Regions from separate parts of the Oceanobacillus locisalsi genome, predicted to be linked through region 1. Evidence: predicted binding sites of a transcription regulator. Region 1 holds the regulator's gene; the other holds the start of a gene.
The links. Region 1 encodes NrdR, which represses ribonucleotide reductase genes. Its sites were predicted from a motif close to AACACNATATATNGTGTT; they were not measured.
Positions count from the first base shown of each region.

Region 2: the regulator NrdR is predicted to act here: its motif matches at 5,480-5,497, upstream of ACFQ19_RS09340 (vitamin B12-dependent ribonucleotide reductase).

Region 1 covers NZ_JBHTKK010000022.1:35,495-43,045, reverse strand. The annotation lists gene thrS (threonine--tRNA ligase) at 1-854, opposite strand, end outside; T-box leader at 909-1,139, opposite strand; gene ytxC (sporulation protein YtxC) at 1,198-2,034, opposite strand; gene dnaI (primosomal protein DnaI) at 3,290-4,219, opposite strand; gene ACFQ19_RS15595 (replication initiation and membrane attachment family protein) at 4,270-5,598, opposite strand; gene nrdR (transcriptional regulator NrdR) at 5,620-6,093, opposite strand; gene ACFQ19_RS15585 (cytosolic protein) at 6,110-6,496, opposite strand; gene ACFQ19_RS15580 (glyceraldehyde-3-phosphate dehydrogenase) at 7,054-7,551, opposite strand, start outside.
Region 2 covers NZ_JBHTKK010000009.1:98,290-105,840, forward strand. The annotation lists gene ACFQ19_RS09320 (YqhR family membrane protein) at 1-87, opposite strand, end outside; gene ACFQ19_RS09325 (SA1362 family protein) at 505-888, shown strand; gene ACFQ19_RS09330 (patatin-like phospholipase family protein) at 1,033-1,923, opposite strand; gene mntR (transcriptional regulator MntR) at 2,119-2,538, opposite strand; gene ACFQ19_RS09340 (vitamin B12-dependent ribonucleotide reductase) at 2,856-5,378, opposite strand; gene ACFQ19_RS09345 (rhodanese-like domain-containing protein) at 5,718-6,092, shown strand; gene gcvPB (aminomethyl-transferring glycine dehydrogenase subunit GcvPB) at 6,904-7,551, opposite strand, start outside.

The DNA.
Region 1 (7,551 bases):
TCAACAATATAACGTTCAATCGTACGACGGATTGTAGCACCTTTTGGTAACCATAACGGCAGACCTTGCCCTACTTTTTGCGAGACAGTGAAAATACCCAGTTCTTTACCAAGTTTACGATGGTCTCGTTCTTTACGTTCTTCTAAAATCTGCAGATGTTCTTCCAGTTGAGATTTTTTCTCAAATTCGGTTCCGTAAATACGCTGCAATTGTTTATTATTACTGTCTCCACGCCAATAAGCGCCGGAAATGCTTAATAATTTAAATGCTTTGATTTTACTTGTTGAAGGAACGTGTACCCCGCGGCACAAGTCAAAAAATTCTCCCTGCTCATAGATCGTTACCGTTTCGTCTTCCGGAATCGCATCCAGCAGTTCTAATTTAAGCTCATCGCCAATTTCTGCAAAACGGGCTTTTGCCTCATCCCGAGATGCTTCCACACGTTTGATTTCTAAATTTTCATCAATAATTTTCTTCATTTCTTTCTCAATTTTCGGCAGATCATCTGGTGTTAATGTATCTTCCATATCTATATCGTAATAAAAGCCCTCTTCAATGACAGGACCGACACCTAATTGAACATTCGGGTATAAACGTTTCACTGCCTGCGCTAATAAATGCGCAGTAGAGTGACGCGCAATCTCCAGTCCTTCCTCATTGCGGTACGTAATAATTTCAACCTTGCCGCCTTCCGAAAGCGGTCTGCGTAAATCAACAAGCTCTCCATCCAATTTAATGGCAAGTGCCTGCTTTTTTAATCCAGAGGAAATTGAAGCTGCAATATCTTCACCTGTTGTTCCTTCCGGGAAAGCTTTCTCCGCTCCATCTGGAAAAATAATTGTTAAATCAGCCATGTTCATCGTACTCCTTTATCAAATATAAAAAACGCCCAGTCGCTTTGCGTCATGCAAAGGGACGAGCGTTTTATGCCGTGGTTCCACCCTGATTTCTGAAGATAGACATATCCTCAGCTTCATTCATCGTTAACGCAGATAATACGTTACTGCCTACTCTGTTCATTTCAGCAGTAATGCTCCGAGGTGGTAATTATTTCTTTACGTAAGGAAGCTTACAGCCTCAAGGCTTCCCTCTCTAAGTACATAATCGGAAAATAATCTTGTCCTCATCTTTGCAATGTCATTTTCAAACTCTATCCGTATTATATTCCTTCTGCGTTTGAAAAGCAAGTCCAATACATTATTCTCCCCGGGAAAGAATAGAATTTCCTTTTCTTTCAAATACCACTCTTTCATGAAAAATATTGATGATTGTCATCGTCTTTGGATCAGCAGGATTATTTCCATAAACCTTTATTTTTGCCGGCGCCATAGCAATCAACGGACTTAAATTAAATTCATTATCATGCAAACCGAGTGCGTACAATGGCGCCTGAAACATCCACATACGCAGCATATCTTTTGAAATTGTTTCTCCTTTATCATTGTAAAAAGTAAAGTTTTCTCCCTGTTCGATATGCACCAGATCAACACAAGGCTCTTTTTTCTCGATATAGTGACGCAACGCATCCATGAATGCTTGATGATCCTCTTCCCGCTTAAATTCCTCAATTGCCTTGCCGACACACGCATGTACAAATTGTAAAAAACTTTCCAGTCGAAAACGTAATATAGCACTAAAATGAATGCTCGTATGTTCTTTTAATTGCTGAAAAAATAAATGCTGCAGGAGTTGGATGGTATCCACATGTTCCCGCAAAGATTGGTTATCCTCGTCTTTTTCAAATAAAATATCCATAGAAAAATCATAAATGCGGTTGATTTCATCCGGATCGGAGAAATAATAGCAATCGGTAATTTTACGAATAATCATGTCTGAAAGATGTTCTTCTATCAATACATTTGTCATCACAGAACTGATTATATGGATTAATTCTACCTTTGATATGTGACCTTCCAGTATTAATCTGCTGCTCCAAGTGTTCGTTTGTTGATGTACGCTGATTTGATTTCTATAGGGAATCAACTGATTACCAAAAGCTTGAGCTTCCTTATCCGTTTCAAAATACACTTCCATCAATACATATCACCCTCATCCACTTGCAAACTGTTACAATTATATGGACAAGGTTGGGGAAACATGCTTAAACTATGCAGACTAGCAAATTTGCTTGAAATGATATAAATATATTAACTCAACTTTCGTACTTTAAAAAGTAACTTCCATTCCATAGGAACAGGGACAGACAAAGGTGGGAAGGTAGAGTGTAAGGTGACCGCTGCGGCGGACCGTTTTGCTTTCCGACGTACAGGACGTACTAGTGCAGACGTTGCAACAACGGTTTTAATGGGGTGAGTAAGCGCAACCCCAGGACGTTGCGACTTTAGTCTGCCTAGGGGCACGCTCTTCATCTAACTTTTGCCAAGAAGATCGCTTGGCAAAAGGGCATCTTCAGATGGTGCTGATCCCTCGTCCAGCTACAAGCGTCAAAAACTAGACAACTTCCCGAGAGCGCCCTACGATAAAGAAGACTTAGCGATTGGCAAGCCGGCAGGCGCAGACAGAGCTAAAGTCGCACTTTCATCGACTAAGAACGGTCACGTCCTGTGACCAACGTCGATACTAGGACGTCGTGTCCGTCGTGCCCCGCGGGTGAAAGTCATCATCCGTTCGTAAACTCACGGTGATTCCTTTATCTCATAAGTGATGGAAGTTCGACCAAGGTCGAACCACCCCCAAAGATCGGGGGCGCAGTTGTTACGTTTTTAAACGACGCTTTCCGCTTTCCTTTCAGGAGCCAAAACGGTCCGCCTCCGCTAGCGGGGTGTTCTATGCATGAAATAGATAAACAAATAAATGTAGATCAGACAGAACACATTTTTCGTGGTGCATGGTAAAAAATGTTCAGCAATCATCCTTTTCTATGCATGCAAGCAATTATTTTATCTCACTTCATCAGGATGTTATTTCTTTCAAACGCTGTAGCATTCTATTAGAGCGCAGGCCAACCATGGAGACTCCTAAGTGGTTTGCAGGCTAAAAGCGTAACTCCTGGGGTTGGCTGCGCTTACTCGTCCCATCGAAGAGCTTTTGCGATTACTCACCCCATCAAAAACCGTTGTACAATCGGAAAGCGGAGGGCTTGGCCGGAGCGGTAGCTATACACCATACCTTGTTCAAAAGATAGAGAGCATGTTCATCCTAGTACAGCAAGGTTTATATGCTTATTCTTAGATGCGTAAGTTGAATTATTAAAAAATATTGACAGACAATGTAAAAAACCAAAAAATTCCCATTTGGCATGATAGGAATTTTTTGGAAAAGTATTTTTCTATTCGTCTCGTCTGTTTTTTCCGGTCATTTCCACGATATTACTTACCTGTTTAATCCGTTCAATAATCCGGCCGGCTTTTACTTCTTCCACGCCGTTTCTTGTGCTTGCCAGCTCTTTTTCCAGTTCACTTAAATTAAAGTTAGAAGAGAAAAAGACCGGAAGACCTTCCATCATACGGTACTGCAGAACAGATCCAAGCACCTCGTCCCGAAACCAGGCTGATTGTAATTCCGCACCGATATCATCCAGCATTAAAACATCCGCTTTTTTAAAGAAATCAATTTTTTCATTAAATGAATCATCTTTAAAAGATCCTTTTATTTCCCGTACAAACTCCGGCATATAAATCAATGTAGAAGAGTAGTGATGCTTTTTCAATTCGTTTGCTATCGCACCTAACAGATACGTCTTCCCGACACCAAAAGAGCCATGCAGAAATAATCCTTTCTTCGGCAACGCTGTTTTAGCTTCTTCCAAAAAGTTGAGAATGGCGCCGATAGCTGCAATTCTTGATTTATCCTGAATCACCTCTGACATTTTTGCTTCCAAAATTTCTTTTGGCATATACAGGCTTTGCAATAATTTCTGTTGTGCATCTTGTTGTTCCGCCTCGACGCGCAAATGGCATTTTTCATAGCTGAGTTTGATTTCATTTTTATCCATACTTAATAAGGGCGAGTATCCTTGAATGATATTCTGGCACTCTCCATAAGAAGCACAGCGATCACATTGTTTGGATTGTGACTTATATTCATATAATCGCATAAGATGTTTTTCAATATCGTGATCAGTCAGTTCCGGATGTTCACGCAAAAATGATTGTATAGAGGGATCGCTCAGAATTTCTTTTTTTATTCTGGTGTAATTGGTTTTGAAATTCTCATTTTTGTCCATCCAAGCTTTTAATTCTGATTGTATCGGTTTCACCAATCGACCCTCCTTTATATGTGTGAACTTCCAATTTTTTCTTCGTTTACTTAGCTTTCATTTAAATATTTTTGCAGCTTAGCTTCAATCTCCTGCTGCTCTTTTTCACTTACATTTGTATCAGCTGCTGTTTTGGATGATTTCTTTTTCCGTGTATTAAACCAGTCAGGAACAACTTCCTTCTTATAATTATTGTTATAATTATTCTTTTTCTGCGGTTTATTTTTGGCAGCTTTATATTTTTCCTGCTCCCGCTTGGCAAAATCCATCGCTTCTTTTGCTGTTTTTAATCCAACTCTTGACCAATGGCCAGCAATAGTTTCCATATAAGCTTTAGACAACTTCATATTTGATTGCAGCAATACATAGTGTATGAGTACATTCATGACTGGAGCTGGCAATCCTTGTTTTGTCATTACTTCACGAACAACTTTAATATCCTGTTCTGGAGCCCGGTTCCCGTCTGACAAATCCTCTAACAGTTGTTTTGGAGAAATTGTCTCCAGTTCGTGAATTAACTGCTCTTCTTTTGTAGAAGGTTTTTTCACTTCAGGCTGTACATCAGATGCGGCCATTTTGTCATTTAATTGAATCGTCTGTCCATTATTACGGGAAACAAACATATCATGGCATGCTGATTTAAATTCTTCCTCATTTAATTGATTATCCTCATCCAGTGCCCAGAAAAGTGCTTTTTCTATTTCTGCACTTTCTGCATCATATAATGTCTTCATCTGATAAATAAGTTTTTTATTTGCTGGATGTAACACATTTTCAACTGGAATAAACCGCTGGCGGAGTGATTGTTCTATCCAGGAAAAATCCATTACGTCTGACGCCATATGCTGCTCTTCCATTTCTATATGATTCCCGGCTGCAGATTTAGGTGGCGTTACCGTATCAAATACGTCATTAAAATCGGCAGTTACCTCTTCCCCATAAGGGTAGGTCTCCTTTGCATAACGTGTATGAAGGGCATGGTATTTCTGTTCTCCGATATGATGCAGTAACAGCTGGGACAACATAGCTTCTCTTAGAAACTGATCGGGGGAAAAAGGACGCTGTATCCGATACGTATAATAGTCTCTGCTTTCTTCCCGCCGTTTATAAGTCTTCAATAAACCGATAGCTTCCAATTTAATACGCGCGCGATAAATATCATCCAGCGACAGATTCAAATACGTCATTAACGTATGGTGCGTCTGTATTTGCCGGGTGTGATCCACCTCATAGAATAACGTATAATATAAAGATACGGCCTGAATCCCGATTAAAGGCTGGTAAAAATGTGTCAAAGAGGCATTGAAATCAATGGAAGGCTGTTCATCCATAACAACTTCGTACCCGTCAACAGGAAGAATTTTTCCGATTGCATTCATTCTGATCCATCCTTTTCGCTGTTATTCTTCCTCTGTCTGCTTGTCTGACTTAATAATCTCTTTCAGCTCGTCCAAAAATACAGTGATGTCTTTAAATTGACGGTATACAGAAGCAAACCTGACATACGATACTTCGTCCACTTCTGCCAGTCTTTCCATCACCATCTCGCCCACTGTATGACTGGATACTTCGGAATTTCCAGCATTTCGTAAATTCTTTTCCACTTCCAAAGCAATACTTTCTATTGTATCTACCGCTACTGGACGTTTCTCACAAGCTCTGATAATTCCTCTTGTCAACTTTTCTCTTGAAAATTCCTGGCGCATGCCGTCTTTTTTTACTACAATAAGCGGCACTTCTTCTATCCGTTCAAAAGTAGTAAAACGAAATCCGCACTTTTCACACTCCCTGCGTCTGCGTATGGCTGCTCCTTCTTCTATGGGGCGGGAATCTAACACTTTCGTATTTTTGTTGTTACAATTGGAACAACGCATTTCGTTCACTCCTATCTCAATTACCTTCCGTTTTTGGTAACTTTTGGTTTATATGCCGATATATTTTCTTGATTACCTTATCACTGTAACCAAAATCGATGCGGAAAGCAGTATCTGTCGTTACCGAAAAATCAAGTGCAGTTTGGTATGGCCGCACCATAATAACCGTAGCTATAATCAGAACATTTTTCCCTCGTTTACTTACTGCACTTATCTCCCCGCGCTGTTCCGAACGGGCATGAATGGAAAAACCAGGGTCCGCATTGAAAAATGCCTCCAGTTCCTCCATCACTGCATGCTTACTTGCTTTATAATACTTGGTTTTTAATTCATTATCTATATGATAATCGCTAGTTTCTGCATGATTATTAAAAAATCGTTTTATTCTATCTCCCAATGGCATGTACAAACACATCCTGATTGTATCGTTTTAGGTAAATCCGAAAAAACTCTATAATCTACTTCTATCTATACTATTTTAACATGATTTACGCATGTGAACTACTAGGGAATGTTAAAAGGCTGTAAAAGAATGCTCGCTTCAGCAGAATTTCACTTTCTCCTCTATTATGTAACTTAACTTTCGCACTTTAAAAAGTAACTTCTTTTCCGTACAGCTGTTGATAGAGGAGAAGGAAAAGTGTAAGATGACCGCTGCGGAGGACCGTTTTGCTTTCCAACGTACAACGGTTTTGATGGGGCGAGTAACCGCAGTCCCAGGACGTCGGAAAACGGAGGGCTTGGCCGGAGCGGTTGCTATACACCATACCCTGTTCAAAAAATAGAAGGACGCTGTAACGAAAAGCAAGCATGATAATAGAAATCATGTTCATCCTAGAACAGCAAGGTTTGTATGCTTATTCTCAGACGCGAAAATTGAGTATGTAAAAGGACAAGGGGTGAAAAATGTAAAAGTAGAGCCTGTGCGAGAAATCTCTCACACAGGCTCTTTCTGCTGTATTATGAGGTTAAGCTGACATTTTGTTCTAATCTGAAACCGACATAACTTACTAAATCGACAACGCGTTTGGAATAACCCCATTCATTATCATACCAGGCAATAATTTTTATCTTATTATTATCCATTACGATGGTGGAAAGCCCGTCTATGGTTGCAGAATAAGTGCTTGTTGTATAATCAATAGAAACTAAAGGTTCATCTGAATATTGAATAATGCCTCGCATACTTCCTTCTGCCGCCTGTTTGAAAATGGCGTTCACTTCTTCTTCCGTAACATCTTCTTCAATATCAATCACCAAATCCACCAAAGACACATTTGGTGTCGGCACGCGCAATGCCATCCCGTGTAATTTTCCTTTAAGACCAGGCATGACTTCTGCCAGCGCCTTGGCAGCACCGGTCGTAGTCGGAATAATAGATTGGGTGCAGCTTCTTGCCCGACGCAAGTCTTTATGCGGATTATCAATATTCTTCTGATCGTTTGTAAATGCGTGCAC
Region 2 (7,551 bases), on a different contig from region 1:
CCCGCCTACAAAACCCGTATACATTGATTTTGTTAACACAGATTCTTCGTTATCATTTATTTGTTGTTTCTTTGACATACGTCTCATTGTCAACCACCTCCAATCTTTAGTATGACCAAATATGGAATCTGGTATGACAAAGCGAAACTTTATACAGCGGAGAGAACATAAAAGCGAAAGAGCAAACGCTACATGATGTTCTTTCGTTTTAACCATTCTTCCCGTTAGAATAACGTCGAGGAAATAAATCAGTAGATGATGGATTGCCAGACATCCAGAGAACACGGCAATAAAAATATATTTCTGCTTGACTATGGGAATATATTTATTAAAAGCGGGAATAAATAAGTAATAGAGAAGGAAATGTTTACAGAAGATGATAACTTCTTTTCCTGCACACATTTTACAGAGCAATGGATGGAAAAGAAGTCCCTTTACAGGACTACACAGGCACAATATGATAAAATAAAAGCATAAATAATGCGTGAGGAAGGAGGATTTCAATTGAAAAATAAAGCAGTATCTATTTTCGTCTATGTCATTATTGCTTTTGCGGCTTTCGGTTTGATATCCCAGCTTTTTGGAAATACAGCCGCATTTCTCTCCAGACTATTGATTTCTATCGGAATAGGGGCAGCTATCTTTGGATTGGTTTATTTCTTTCTCATACGCAAACGGCAGCCTTCTGGAAAACAACGGGATAATATGAAAAAATACAAGCAGGCTGTAAAACAATCAAAATCCAAATACAGCCACAAACAGCCTGTCAAAACAGGCGGATCCAGCTATCAGAAAACCAATCCAAAGAAAAGAAATCCTAAAAAAGCAAGTCATTTACGTGTCATCGAAGGAAACAAAACAAAGAAAAAGAACCGCGTTTCTTCTTAAAAACAGATATATGATGCAGTAACAGGAGCTTGCATGGTAAGCTCCTTTTTTTATTATCCGTTTTCCAAACGTATGCAGACAAATCCATTTTTGAATGCGTTTTCTCAATTATATATAATGTTTTATTAAGCTGTAAAGTTAAATCTATCCGCTCCAGGTACGCAAAAATTTCTCACTGGATTCTTTTCCGATTAGTCGCAGCCTTTCCCTGCTTTCCGCTGTGATATCAAAATTCATGGAATTTTGTTCTGGAGCAGCAACAAAAATAATATGATCTGCTTGCTGCTTTGAGATATACCGATTGTCATGCGCCTGCTTCATCGTCGCAAAAAGGGCCGGAAACATTTGGAGGGCATTTTGAATTTTACGAGGTTCCAACGACGCAGAAGGATCTGTTAATTTCACACCAATCACCGGACGAGGCTGCTTTTTTGCCTCTTCGGAAAAAACCCATAATGGGAAATTACTCAGTAAACCGCCGTCAACGATGACGCTTTTTTCTTTTTTTCTGCCTTGCAGCCTTTTCGGCATAAAAAAATATGGGAATCCAGCGCTCATACGAATAGCAGCAGCCACAGAGAACGTGTCCGGATGCAGTCCATAAACACGCTCCAGGTCATCCGGCAGCACAACCAATTTACCTAGCGATAAATCACTAGCGACCACCTTTAATGAACCGGATTTCAAATCACTAAATTGATAGACGCCCTTCCTGGCAAGAATATCCTGCAGCCATACTTCCAGCTGTTCTCCCTTATATAATCCTAATTGAAAGTAAAGAAACAGCCATTTCGTTACCGGCAATACCTTTGATAAAAGCGGCGGATCGGCTAATTTCTCAACATCCAGTGTTTTCATGATATGTTTAATATCTTCATAATGGTAACCTGCAGCTAATAGCCCTGCTACAATTGCTCCTGCAGAAGTCCCTGCAGCACGCTCTACCTGCAGATTTTTCTCTTGCCAAGACTCTAAAACACCGACATAAGCAAATCCTTTCACGCCCCCGCCCGAAAACACAGCATCAATTTTCATCCTATCGCTCCATCCTGTATAGGTGCTTATTGATTTATACGCTTATCAGCTTGTTTATTATGCTTGCCGATTTATGATACAGGATGGCAGGAACTTTCGATAAGAATGTTTTCCATAACACATAAAAGCACATTGGTTATCTATAGATTTGTATGAAAACACAATTAAAAAACCAGTTATTCCTTGAACAACTGGCTATGCTTTATTTGCTTCACTTGTTTTCTGTAAATCATTTCTACGCTGCTCATCTTCTTTAAAATAAGCAACAACATCTGCTATCCTGTCAATGGAATTCCAACTGAGATGGTGCTCAATCCCTTCGACATCATCATATATATGTTCTTCATTCACGCCAATTAACTCCAGAAAGTCTTCCAGCAGTTCGTGTCTAAAAACAAGACGTTCCCCTATTTTTTTACCTTTTGATGTCAACACAAATCCACGATATTTTTCATAGTCTAAATAATTATCCTTGTCCAATTTCTGTACCATCTTCGTGACGGAAGAAGGATGTACTTCTAACGCCTCTGCAATGGATGAAACTCTGGCGTATCCTTTGGCTTCCATTAAATTATAAATAATTTCAATATAGTCTTCCATGCTTGGTGTTGGCATAAAAAGCTCCTTTCTCTGTTTGGTCACAAGGAAACAAAATCAATCCTTCAATAAAAACGTTAATTTTTTTTATCAAAGGAAACTTTTTTTCTAAATTAATCATAGCTTATTTTTCTAAAAAACTCAAGCCATTATTCTTTATATAGCACATACATTGCAAACATGTTTTTTTGAGCCCATGGCATACCAGAAACGGCTGATGAATTTTTTCTGAAAAGAAAACAGCCTGATATCATCAGCAATGACGATATCAGGCTGCAGCAGTAATTTTTGTGTCTCTTTGTTCCTTAACAAGAGATTATAATACGTTTTTTGTTTTACAAACCACATTTCAATTGTGCTCCGCAGCTGGTGCACGTATTACAGCCGCCGATGTCTTTCACGCTTCCTTCCCGGCATACAGGACATGTATCCCCGACCTCGGAACCGATTGTTACATTCGTTTTATCTAATTCCTGAATAGTATCCATCAGCACAATTTTTTTATCTTCTTGCTCATTCGGGAACAATTCGGTTTGTTCTCCGGTTTGAGTATCTTCTGCTTTTAAAGTTAAGACTTGCGTATCTCTGCTTCCGTCCACATAGACAGTACCGCCTTTTGCTCCGCCATTATACAACCGGCGATATACACTTTCTACCTGATCAACGGTATATCCTTTCGGTGCATTTACCGTTTTGGAAATGGAACTGTCTACCCAGCGCTGGATGATACATTGTGTATCCGCATGGGCTTCAGGACTTAAATCCATGGCAGTAACAAACCAATCTGGCAAGTCCTGATCGGCTGCTTCGGGATGCTCCTCTAAATACTCCTCGACAATATCCGCTTTTACTTCAATAAATTTGCCTAATCGCCCGCTTCTGTAGTAAGAAAATGAGAAGTATGGCTCAAGACCTGTACTTACTCCGACCATCGTACCGGTACTTCCAGTTGGAGCGACCGTCAGCAGATGTGAGTTTCGGATACCATGCTCTAACACACCTTCTCGAATATCTGCAGGCATTTTTTGCATATACCCTGTTTGAATAAAACGTTCCCGAAGTGTTTTTGTTTCTTTCTCTGTTTCCCCTACCAAGAACGGGAAACTGCCTTTTTCTTTTGCTAACTCAATGGAAGTACGGTAGGCAGTAGTTGCAATTACTTCAAACACTTGATCCACAAGTTTATTTCCTTCTTCTGATCCGTAAGCTGTCTCACAATAAATTAATAGGTCATGCAACCCCATCACGCCTAAGCCGACACGTCTTTCGCCTAAAGCCTGCTTTCTGTTTTCGGAAAGAAAATACGGTGTTGCATCAATCACATTATCCTGCATCCGGACACCGGTCTCCACGGTGTCTTTTAACTTTTCTACATGGACGGTCTTGGTTTTCTTATCTGCCATTTCCGCCAGATTAACAGCGGCTAGGTTACAAACAGAAAATGGCGCAAGCGGCTGTTCTCCGCATGGGTTTGTGGCAACGATTTGCTGACCGTACGCTTTCGCATTTGTCATATCATTGGCATTATCAATAAAGAAAATGCCCGGTTCTGCGGAATAAGTTGCACAGATATTGATTAAGTTCCACAGTTCTTTCGCTCTTACTTTCCGATACACACGAACGCCATAGCCCATTTCTTCCCACTTACGGACATCTCCCGCTTCATGCCACTGCTCGTTATAAGCTTTCATTTCTTCCGGGGTATAATTTTCTACATCAGGGAAGCGCAGCTCATAATCCGCATCTTGTTCTACGGCCTCCATAAATTCTTTGGTAATGCAGACAGAAATATTAGCACCTGCCAGAAATTCCGGGTTATGAACGGAATAAGTTCCTCCATCTCGCAGCTTATCTGTTGCTTGTTTCATGGCAGCATCCGTAAAACCGCCTTGGCCGGGGATCGCCTTATAATTCACAATTCCCTGATACAAATCAAATTCCGTTTCTGTTAAAGGGGTAAACTTTAATTTTTCATTGGCCAGCTGCTTCATTTGCTCGTCCTCTGTATTTTCTATCAGATAGCGCAAAATACGCGGATTCTGCATTTTAGAAATAATAAATTCTACAATATCCGGGTGCGAATCGACGAGCATAATCATTTGTGCACCACGTCTGGAACCGCCCTGTTCAACCAGATTCGTCAATTTGGCAATATCATCCAGCCAGGAGACACTTCCTGAAGATTTACCATTGACCCCTCTGGCCAGTGTATTCCGCGGCCTTAATGTGGAACCGTTTGTCCCTACACCGCCGCCGCGCGACATAATTTCCATTACCTGTTTACGATGATCGGAAATGCCTTCGCGTGAATCTTTTACAAACGGCATCACATAGCAATTAAAATAGGTTACATCTGTGTCCGCACCTGCACCATACAGAACACGGCCTGCCGGTATAAAGTTCATAGAAACCAATTGATTATAGAAAGCATCAAATGATGCGTTTTTTCTCTCTTGCGTTTCTTCTACTTCTGCAAGTCCGGTCGCATTTCTTTTAGCAATTTGTTCATAATAAATTTCCAGCGGTTTCTCGATAACATCAAGTGAACGTGTAATCACACCGGTTTCCCGCTCTTCTTCCTGATCTAAAACACCAGTATAATCCGAGTCAACAGCTACTTCTGCCTTGTTATCTTCCCAATTTATATCTATAATAAATCCAAGACCCCGTGCTGGAAATTTAGGATCTGCTTTTACGGTTAAAACGACAAAATCACCTTTTTTTAATGTTTTTTTCTCCGTATCTTTATATGCATATCGATCCAGCATGACTAGCCGAGATACACCTTGATGGGTGATATGCATTTCTTTAGTAATTGGATGAACAGCGTCGAAATTTTTGATATCTTCATTAAGCATATCTGTATTTATTTGTCTTAATGATTTTACATGGGTAGTCAATATGATCGCTCCTTGTCTTACAATTGATTACTTCTCATTTTATCATACCCCGCCCTCCCGAAACAATATATAGTATTCATTTCATTAATTAGACACAATATATAGTTAATTATCAGAATAAAAAATCATTTTACTGCGAACGCTATTCATTTTTTGACTCTCCTTCAGAGGAGAAAAAGCGTTACTTTAGCTATTTTGTTAGAATAGCTACCGGCTTGCTAAATAAAAACTTTGAAAAATAAAATCACTACCCATATAATAAAGATGTAGAATATAAAGATAGACGGGGGAAATAAAATGACGTTTTTACTCATTGCTCTAGTTGTTTTACTTGCGATTGCTATTTTTCGCTACTATAGACAACGCACTTATTTACACGTACTGACAGAAGATCAATTTATAGAAGGTTACCGGAAAGCACAACTAATTGATGTACGCGAGCCGCAGGAATTTGACAAAGGGCATATTCTGGGAGCACGCAATATACCGGTTACTCAAATGAAACAAAGACTGGTCGAATTACGGAAGGACAAGCCTGTATATCTGTATTGCCAAAACAGCACCCGTTCCGCAAGAGCTGCTCAGTTGCTGCATAAAAAAGGATTTACAGATATTTATCAGCTTAAAGGCGGATTTAAAAAATGGACCGGAAAGATTAAAACGAAAAAATAAATAATAAGAAAGTTATGTGCTTTCATATAAAGTGAAACTTCCTTCAGTGGGGAGGTTCTTTCATCCCCACTGAAGTTTAGTTGAACGAATCGGGCCGTTACTGGCTGTTGGATCTCCCACTTACAATTTTCGATTTTTCTCTATTTTTAAAGTGGGAGTCTTATAGCCAGTTACACTGCGATAAAAAAACTGATTCAGGACAAATTCTGAATCAGTTTTTTATTATTACGCAACTTTTGCACTATGAAAAGTAACTTCCTTTCCATACATCTGTTGACTAGGATGAGAAGATAAAGTGTAAGTTGACCGCTGCGGCGGACCGTTTTGCTTTCCTAGGGGCACGCTCTTCAGCTAACTTTTGCCAAGAAGAGCACTTGGCAAAAGGGCATCTTCAGATGGTACTGATCCCTCAGGAGACAAAACGGGCCGCCTCCGCTAGTGGGATATTCTATACGATTGACATAGCTGAACAAATTAATGATTATTTATTGAGGCTACAAAGCGATTCTTTCATCTCACTTCATCAAGATGTTATTTCTTCCATCCGCTGCAGAATCCTATCAGAGCGCAGGCCAACCACGGAGACTCCTATGGGAACAGGGCGAGCTGAAGATCCACTTGAAAAGCGGGTTTCTTTTCAAGTTAGCTGAAGCCGTCCCCATGGAAAGCGGAGTGGTTGGCCGGAGCGGTTGCTATACATCATATCAAAAGGATGAATTAACTCAAAGAGAGCATGATAATAGAGAGCCTGTTCATCCTGGAACAGCAAGGTTTATATATTTTTTCTTAGATGCGAAAGTTGAGATATTATTTACGTGTTCTCATAACGCAGAATGGGTTTACGTGCTGCTGTTGCTTCGTCCATCCGCTTTACGATTGTATGATGCGGCGCTTCCTGGACAATTTCCGGTTCCTCTTCTGCTTCTTTTGCAATTCGGGTCATAATGTCCACAAAAGAATCAAGCGTTTCTTTCGATTCGGTTTCTGTTGGCTCTACCATCATTCCCTCTTCTACATTCAATGGAAAATAAATGGTTGGCGGATGAACATCAAAATCCAACAGTCTTTTCGCCATATCTAACGTACGAACGCCCAATTTTTTCTGAATGCTTCCTGACAATACAAATTCATGCTTACAATGCTGCGGATAAGGCAGCTGAAATACCTTTTCCAATTTGCGCATCAAATAATTTGCATTGAGTACGGCATATTCACTAACCTTTTTCAGGCCTTCTGCACCCATCGTCCGAATATACGTATACGCTCGCAGGTTAATACCAAAATTCCCATAAAACGGTTTGACCCGGCCGATAGACTGTGGCATGTCATAATCAAAGCGAAAGGTATCTTGTTCCTTTATAATTAATGGTTTTGGCAAATAAGCTGCCAGCTCCTTGCTCACTCCTACCGGTCCTGATCCTGGACCCCCGCCGCCATGAGGACCCGTAAACGTTTTATG